Regions from separate parts of the Abyssisolibacter sp. ZYX002 genome, predicted to be linked through region 1. Evidence: riboswitches for the same ligand, from Rfam matches in the RefSeq annotation. Region 1 holds a riboswitch; each other region holds the start of a gene.
The links. A riboswitch is a leader RNA that binds a small molecule or an ion and turns the genes downstream of it on or off. The one in region 1 is predicted to bind cobalamin.
Positions count from the first base shown of each region.

Region 2: another riboswitch for cobalamin. It lies ahead of P3X86_RS11100 (sirohydrochlorin cobaltochelatase); the one in region 1 lies ahead of P3X86_RS00655 (cobyrinic acid a,c-diamide synthase CobB).
Region 3: another riboswitch for cobalamin. It lies ahead of cobT (nicotinate-nucleotide--dimethylbenzimidazole phosphoribosyltransferase); the one in region 1 lies ahead of P3X86_RS00655 (cobyrinic acid a,c-diamide synthase CobB).
Region 4: another riboswitch for cobalamin. It lies ahead of P3X86_RS10835 (aspartate-alanine antiporter-like transporter); the one in region 1 lies ahead of P3X86_RS00655 (cobyrinic acid a,c-diamide synthase CobB).

Region 1 is NZ_JARMXH010000001.1:153,709-155,914, reverse strand. It holds gene P3X86_RS00655 (cobyrinic acid a,c-diamide synthase CobB) at 1-1,330, opposite strand, end outside; cobalamin riboswitch at 1,448-1,625, opposite strand; gene P3X86_RS00650 (cold shock domain-containing protein) at 1,719-1,916, opposite strand; gene P3X86_RS00645 (hypothetical protein) at 2,119-2,206, opposite strand, start outside.
Region 2 is NZ_JARMXH010000003.1:224,550-226,755, forward strand. It holds gene P3X86_RS11095 (hypothetical protein) at 1-175, shown strand, start outside; gene P3X86_RS11100 (sirohydrochlorin cobaltochelatase) at 282-1,175, opposite strand; cobalamin riboswitch at 1,426-1,606, opposite strand; gene P3X86_RS11105 (hypothetical protein) at 1,641-2,069, opposite strand.
Region 3 is NZ_JARMXH010000001.1:1,099,901-1,102,106, reverse strand. It holds gene P3X86_RS04990 (serine hydroxymethyltransferase) at 1-1,061, shown strand, start outside; cobalamin riboswitch at 1,073-1,249, shown strand; gene cobT (nicotinate-nucleotide--dimethylbenzimidazole phosphoribosyltransferase) at 1,333-2,206, shown strand, end outside.
Region 4 is NZ_JARMXH010000003.1:171,048-173,253, reverse strand. It holds gene P3X86_RS10835 (aspartate-alanine antiporter-like transporter) at 1-955, opposite strand, end outside; cobalamin riboswitch at 1,112-1,286, opposite strand; gene P3X86_RS10830 (hypothetical protein) at 1,606-1,776, shown strand; gene P3X86_RS10825 (L-2-amino-thiazoline-4-carboxylic acid hydrolase) at 1,935-2,206, opposite strand, start outside.

The DNA.
Region 1 (2,206 bases):
ATTTTAAATTAGTATAGTAATGAATATGAGCATATGCGCCTAATCCATTTCCCTTTTCATATCCACAGTTCCACTCTTTTGTAATTTTATTTTTTCTGTATTTTTTCAATCTGAATACTTTTTTACCACCTTCATCTACTTTTGATCTATGAAACTCGTGTACTCTTGCTTTATCACTCTCTTCTCCATATATACATTTCTCAGTTAACTCAAGCTCCGCATACCCAAAACGTTGTAGTCTTTTTGTCATATATGAATCTTTATCAAACCATCCAACCATTTTGTATTTGTTTGAGTCGAAATCATATATATTATTACATAGATACATCAACCCTCCACATTCTGCGATATATGGTATGCCTGATGATAATTTTTCTAATATGCTGTTTTTCATGGTCTCATTCTGTTCTAACTCCTTTGCAAACACCTCAGGAAAACCTCCACCAAACATTAATCCATGAATATTGTCTGGTAGCTTCTCATCATGTATTGGGCTAAACGTTACTATCTCTATATCATTTTCTAAGAATAAATCTAAGTTATCATGATAATAAAAATTAAACGCTTCATCTTTTGCTATCGCTACTCTAAGCCCTTTATAACTTTCACATACAGATTTAACATGATTGCTTTTGATTTCAGTCTTGTTATATTCTTTGCCTAACTTAACTAATCCATCTATATCTATGGTCTCTTTTACATGTAGCGCTAACTCTGTTAGTAATCCATCTAATGTTTCATTTTCAAAAGATGGTACTAACCCTAGATGTCTGCTAGATAACTTAATATTCTCAACTTTCTTCATATAGCCCAGTGGCTTTACATCCGTATAGGTTTCTACGGCTTCTTTTAATATATAGTAATGAATATCCGAACTCACATTGTTAAATATTACTCCCTTTATATCAATTTGTGAATCAAAGTCTGCATATCCTTTTACTATAGCAGCTATACTTTGAGATAAACCACCTCCATTCACGACCAATACCACAGGTAATTTGAGTATTTTAGCTATTTTTGCTGTACTCCCTATATCACTTCCTATTTCTGCTCCGTCATATAAACCCATTACTCCTTCTATGACTGCAAAATCACTACCTAATCTATTTTTATTATATAGATATTTTATAACGTCATCTGTTAACATCCATGAATCCAAATTTCTACTCTTTCTGTTCGTTATATATGTATGATACGCAGTATCTATATAATCTGGTCCAACTTTGTATGGCTGAACTATCATCTCCTGGGATAACACTTTCATTATTCCCATTGATATCGTTGTCTTTCCTACCCCACTATTTGTTCCAGCTATAATAACACCTGCCAAATCATCACCACCTTAATAAATATAAAAAAACACACCTAAAAAATAGGTGTGCACATACTCTAAATCTCTATATAAGCATATAAAGCTAAATACCACCTACCTCCCACCGAAGTAGTAATACTAACCAGATAAAAGGCAGGTCTCCTGACTTACAATCATTCTACTCTCTTTCCTTCCCATTTGCACAGTGGATATTAGATTTCGTCATGTTTACAGTAGCGGGGGCTGTAGTGGAATTTCACCACTTTCCCTCTTAGCTCTTCTTATAAAGAGAACCTTTTACTAATATTCAGTTTTAATATAGCTTTATTTTAATACATATCATATTATAAAGTCAAGTTTCGCATTATAATAGGGTGTCTAATTAGACACCCTTAGAATTTCAAAATTATATTACTGTAATATTTTCAGCTTGTGGTCCTTTTGGTCCATCAACTATATCAAAAGAAACTTTTTCGCCTTCTTCTAATGTTTTGAATCCTTCTTTGTTGATTTGTGAGAAATGTGCGAATACATCGTTTCCTTCCTCTGTAGTAATAAATCCAAATCCTTTTTCACTGTTAAACCATTTTACTGTTCCAGTCATATCTTTACCTCCAAAATTTTTATTCTTTAATTCCTATAAAGCATCTATGAATAAAAAATTTGAAGCAAGTTTATTCATACATCACTATTTATTATTGAATCAAAGTTATAATTATAGTATATACTATTTTGGCTTAATTACAAGCATTATTTTGCATTTTCATAAAAAATATGAAAATTTTATTTCTATTTATTATATCATTCTACTTATCAGGCTCCAATACAAAAGATGTTGCAAAATACCTACTTTGATAAGGGAATTCAGGTGGAGGCTCAACGCTACAAACAAAT
Region 2 (2,206 bases), on a different contig from region 1:
TCAGATAATAGCGCTTAATATGTGTAGAGACTGGTCAAGTAAACTCTATGATTTACTAGAATGGGGAATGTGTGAGAATGTTATTACGAACCTTAGAGTCATAAAGGAAAATGATGATAAAGTATTTGCATTGATAAAAGAGTGTGTCCAGATATTAGAAAAAGAGTTGGATTAGCAAATAAGGGGTATCTTATAAGATACCCCTTATTGTTGTAAACATGAAAAAAATTCAGTCGTAACTTTCTTTTTTATTATGTCTATACTTTTTGGTGTTTGGCGAATTAATCTTCACGTTTTTCTTTTTTCAAAGACTCTTTTAAATGATTGACGTAAAGTTCTTGTACTGACTCTATTTGACCTAACCCTTTTAATATTGGCTCTACAGCATATCCTTTACTTTCGAGTATACTACGCCAAGAATCATCATCTTTTCCAGCCATATCATTAGTTGCATGGTCGCCAGCAACTAACATTAAAGGCATCAAATAAACTTTTTTATAGCCTTTATTTTTGGTTATTTTTAATATAGTATCTAATGTAGGGAAACCTTCCACAGTTCCTACGTAAACATTTTCATGACCTTTGTATTTGAATGTATAATCAAGACATGCATAAGCTGAATTTGAAAAATGGTGAGTACCATGTCCCATAAAAAACAATGCTTCATTCTCTTTTAAATTGGGCATTTCTGTTGATAGTGCATCAACCAAATTTATATAATCATCAGGAGAAGTTAAAAGTGGATTTCCAAAATTAACTTTTTTAAACTTATCTTTATATTCGCCAACTATTTTTAAAGTATCGTGATATTCAGAGCCATTCATAATATGTAATGGCTGAATTATCACTTCACTATAGCCATTTTTAACTAGTTTGTCTAGTGCTTCTTTTACATTGTCTATTTCTAGATTATCTCTTTTCTTTAGCTTTTTAATTATGAACTCAGAAGTAAAGGCTCTTTTAAGATCATATCCAGGAAAAGCTTTGGCTATCTTATTTTCCGTAGCCTCAATAGTTAATTTTCTAGTTTCATTATGACTTGTACCAAAACTTATTACTAGAACTGCTCTTTTACTGTTCTGCACATTCTTGCTTATAATTTGAGAATTTGTACAACCTATTAAAACAATAAATGATAATAGTATAATAAATATAACTGTTATACATTTTGACATAAAAACACTTCCTTTCAAATTAGTATGTGATAGGAAGTTAAGATATTTGTATTCATCAAGATACAGACTGTAGTAAGAGTTCGAGTTCAAGGCGTGTTAAAATTGAGTAGCGGAGCTTACTTAGAGGTAAAGTGAGCAACAGAAATTTTAACATCACTGGACTTTTGTCTACAGACTAAAACCGCCATAAAAGGCGGTTTCATAGCGTACTAGTTACAACTAATACTCTAACTTCCCACCGAAGTTTGAATATAATAATCTCTAAAAGGCAGGTCTTCCGACTCCTGTTTATTGCTTAATATCGCCTTCCCGAAATATTCAGTGGCATATTGATATTAAACAAACAGTTACGGCAGCGGGGGCTGTGCAAGAATTACACTTGACTTCCCTTTTAATCACATCTAATGTGAACCTTCCGAAATATTATTCAATTGTTTATAGTATAACACCAAAATAAGAACGTGTCTATAACTTATTTAAGGTATTTAAGAACTTCATCAATTCATTGTATGAGTCAATAGGCATTTGAAAGTATTTATTATCTTTATATTTTAATATACCATTATCTAGAATACCCAAATCGGTATTACCGTGGTTCTTAGCATGAAAATATAATTTAGGAACTTCATCTGTTTTGTGCTTAATTTTTTTCCAATCATCTATCTTTAGAAGAGAAACAAACTTTTTGCTGTCGTTAAGATCAAGTGTAACTGACTTATTTGATTGGTCTAAGCTTTGAGATATAACTATAATAGCATTATTTTTATAGATTGACTCTAAGCTATAATATGTTGAGTACATGTGATAGATAAAAATAACTATAATTGATACAAATATAAACGGTAAAGTTCTTAGTATTTTTTTAGTAGATGTTTTGATAAGTATAACCTCCATTCTATAGTGTAATTAGTGTGCTGATAAATTGGAAAAAATAAATTGAACATTATATACTAAATATAATATTATTTTCTCATGATGTCAAAATTTTTTTAAATTGGTTTTAATAATGTAAATAATAAGTTTGAAGCATA
Region 3 (2,206 bases), 950 kb from region 1:
ATCCAAAAAAGAGATATTATGGTGGATGTGAATTTGTTGATGAGGTTGAAATACTTGCAATAGAGAGATTAAAAAAGCTTTTTGGTGCAGACCATGCTAATGTTCAGCCTCATTCAGGATCAAACGCTAATTTTGGAGTTTATTTTTCAGTTCTAAAACCTGGAGATAAAGTTTTAGGTATGAATCTTAGCCATGGAGGACATTTAACACATGGTAGCCCTGTAAATATGTCAGGAGCATACTTTGATTTTGTAGCTTACGGAGTAGATAAAGATACAGAAGTATTAGACTACGAAGAAGTTAGACAACTGGCATTAAAAGAAAAACCAAAATTAATAGTGGCTGGTACAAGTGCATATCCTAGAATAATAGATTTTGCAAAATTCAGAGAGATAGCAGATGAAGTTGGAGCGTACTTAATGGTAGATATGGCACATATAGCTGGTTTAGTCGCAGCAGGATTACATCCTAGCCCAATACCATATGCTGATTTTGTGACAACTACAACTCATAAAACACTAAGAGGACCAAGAGGTGGAGCAATACTATGTAAAGCTGAGTATGCAAAGATGATAGATAAAGCTATATTCCCAGGAATCCAAGGTGGACCACTAATGCATGTTATAGCAGCTAAAGCAGTAAGCTTCAAAGAAGCATTACAGCCAGATTTTGTAGATTATCAAAAGCAAGTAGTAAAGAATGCCAAAGTTTTAGGGGAAGAGCTAGTAAAAAGAGGATTTAAATTAGTATCAAATGGAACAGACAATCATCTAATATTACTTGACTTAAGAAATAAAAATCTTACAGGTAAAGAAGCAGAGAAAAAGCTAGAAGCTGTAAGAGTTACAACAAATAAGAACACCATACCATTTGATCCACAAAGTCCATTTGTAACAAGTGGCCTTAGAATAGGTACACCAGCAGTTACGACTAGAGGGCTTAAAGAAGAGGATATGGTAGAAATAGCTCAGATAATAGATGATACGTTGACAGAAAAGAGAGATTTAAAAGAAATAGAAAAACAAGTATTAAATTTATGTGACAAATATCCGATTTATTAATATAATAATTATAACCAACAAAGTCTATAGGTGCCTTGAAAAAGGAGAATAGGGAATAGAGTGAAAATCTCTAACGGTCCCACCACTGTAAGGTGGAGCGATATAAAAGATATCACTGGATTCAGTCTGGGAAGATTTATAGAGCAATGAAACCAAGTCAGGAGACCTGCCTATAAGGCTATATATTCATGAGTAATGGTAAAGTTCATGGTTTATTTGATGTACTTCAAATAAGCCGTGAACTTTTTTATTTTACAAAAGGAGGATAAAAATGAAACTACTAAATGAAACATTGAAAAAAATCACATCACTAGATGAAGAGGCAATGAGCATAACAAGAGAAAGAATCGACAATCTAATCAAACCAATAGGTAGCATGGGAAAGCTTGAAGACATAGCAGTAAAATTGTCAGGGATAACAGGAGAACTTCATCCCAAAGTAGATAAAAAAGCTATCATAGTATTAGCAGGAGATCACGGTGTGTGTGAAGAAGGAATCGCAAAAAGTGATCAAATAGTTACAGCTATGCAAACCATAAACTTTACTAAAGGACTGACAGGAGTATGTGCAGTAGGTAAACTAGTGGGTGCAGATATCATATCAGTAAATGTAGGAGTTAAGCATGAGATAGACAACAAAGATGTGATAAATAAAGTCATAAGAAGGGGAACAAACAACATAAAAAAAGGCCCTGCAATGAGCAGAGAAGAAGCAATAAGGTCAATAGAGATAGGAATAGAAGTAGCGATAGAACAGATTAAAAAAGGTAAAAACATACTAGCAACTGGAGAGATGGGCATAGGAAACACAACACCAACAACAGCGATACTAAGTGCTATAGCAGGATATACACCAGAGGAAATAACAGGAATAGGAGCAAATTTGCCTGTAGAGAGATTACAAAACAAAATAGATGTTATTAAGACAGCTATAAAAGTAAACAAACCAAACCCAAGTGATGCAATAGATGTATTAGCTAAAGTAGGAGGATTTGAAATAGGAGCAATGGCAGGAGTGATGATAGCTGGTGCAGCATATAAAACACCGGTAGTGATAGATGGTTACATATCCACAATATCAGCAATATTAGCATGTACATTGGAGCCTAAAGTTAAAGAGTATTTACTACCATCACATAAATCAC
Region 4 (2,206 bases), on a different contig from region 1:
TTAAAATATACTTACCTACTAAATATCCTGCCCCTATACTAATTATTCCTATAGACGATCCTATTACCAATAATGTTATTCCATATTGACTTAATGCATTTATAGCTTCATATCCATAATTTAGTCCAACAATTGCTAGAAACATATTTAGAGATATATCTCTGATTATACTAAGATGCGTAACGTTAAAATCAAAAGATAACTTTCCTATTTTTCTCAAACTACCAAGCACTAGAGCGCTTATCAATACTCCTCCTGTCATACCCAATGAAAGCGTCGTAGTTTTAGTTAATTTTATTTCAATCAAACTTAGTAAAGTTCCTACAATTATCACTACTATAAAGCTTACTAAATCAAAAGGCTTTTGAATTTCATCAGATACTTCAACTATTTCTTCACTAACAATTGCTTTATTTTTCTTTCCTACTAATTGAGTAAATAGTATTACGAGCAACACTCCTGGTATATAAGCTATCGAATATCCTAATCCTACATTTGCACTTTGGTCAGTATACATTCCTTTGGCTATTTCTAATGCTGTAGCTAAGCCAGGTGAGCTAGTTAGTGCCCCTATATACGTACCTACTATACTTGCTTTTTGGCTATAAAATAAACTTATAAATATTAGTGTTGTAGCTGCTCCTGTAAATGTTATAATAAAAGCTAATATTAAGAATTTAATACCATACTGTTTTAGTATCTTTGCTAAATTTTTAGATGCTATAAGCCCTACTGAACTTATAAATCCAATCAAACTTAGTTCAAATACTGTTTTTTCTATACTAATATCTACTTTTAAATACTTTGTTAATAAATAACTTATTAACAAACCCAAAAACAGTATCGCAGAATTACCAAGTTTGATATGTCTTATTCTTATTGTCCCTATGATTTGCCCTAAAACAATACAAACTGCAATCATCAATAAAGGATTCTGTACTAATTGCTTTACCAAAGTCTCATCTCCTTAAACAAAAAACTAGCCATAATTAGCTAGTTATTTTCACAATTAATAAAGCCCTTTCATAAGAAAGGGCACTACAAACATATGGAAGGAATCTATAAATTCCTCTATGTTATATAACACCTCCTCATCCTCGTGAGTCAATAAATAGCATTGTTACTATTGGCAGGTCTCCTGACTCAAGCAATACGTATATTCTCCTTCCCATAACAAATTACAGTGGATAATGAATATACTAAGCTCTTACAGTGGCGGGACCGTGTTGGAATTTAACCAACTTCCCTTTTAACAATATTATTGCACCAATAGCCTTTATTATTCAGTTTTTAAATATATTATGAGTGTACCATTGAAGCTCATTCTTGTCAATGAATTATTAGTTTCTTTTCTGATTCTTATTTTATTATTGTAATATAGCATATCCTTTGTGAGCCCTTGTGGTTGATTATATTTTATTGTAGTGATAAAACCGTTTTTCACTAAAAAATAATAAATGTGTCTTGGCTCTAGAACATGTCTATACTATCTCATTTTACTTTATGATATACTTTTAGGTTAAAGGTTTATATCTATTTCTGTTATAATAATATTAATACCCATGTACAAAATATTACACTTGTATTGTTAAATGGAGGTACAACATGAAGAAGCAATTTGTTGCAAGTTTATGCCATATAGGGGCACATGGAGGCATGATATTACTAAGTAATGAATTTTTAGTTTATAAAACTCAAAATCTTGTCTTATCTGACAACTACAGAAACATTAAAATACTATATTCTGATATAAAATATATTAGGCGTTGTCGTTGATTACTTGTATTCCCCGCAGTAATAATAAATTTGAAAGATGGCTTACATTATAAATTTATAGTTTTTAATAGAAAACAATTTTTTAAAATTCTAAATAATAAATGTATCCGTATATTATAACTTAATAAGTCAACTTTTCAATCTTGACCCCACCAATTTTACTTACGAGTAAATTTCATATCACAGCAGGTTTTACCTGTAGCTAATGTTCCCTCTCTCTTAAATTCAAAATTAACTTGCTCACATAGTTTAGGAAAGAAAACTTCATCGCCATAGCAAGTTGAATAATAGCAATTTATTGAGTTCCCTAATGCCTTAGCTACCTCATGGTACACGCAATAGGTTACATTCATTTGGAAGCAATCTTTTGTATCTATACCAACCTCATATTCTTCTAAACCTACCTCCTTCATAGCATCTTGAAGAGCTA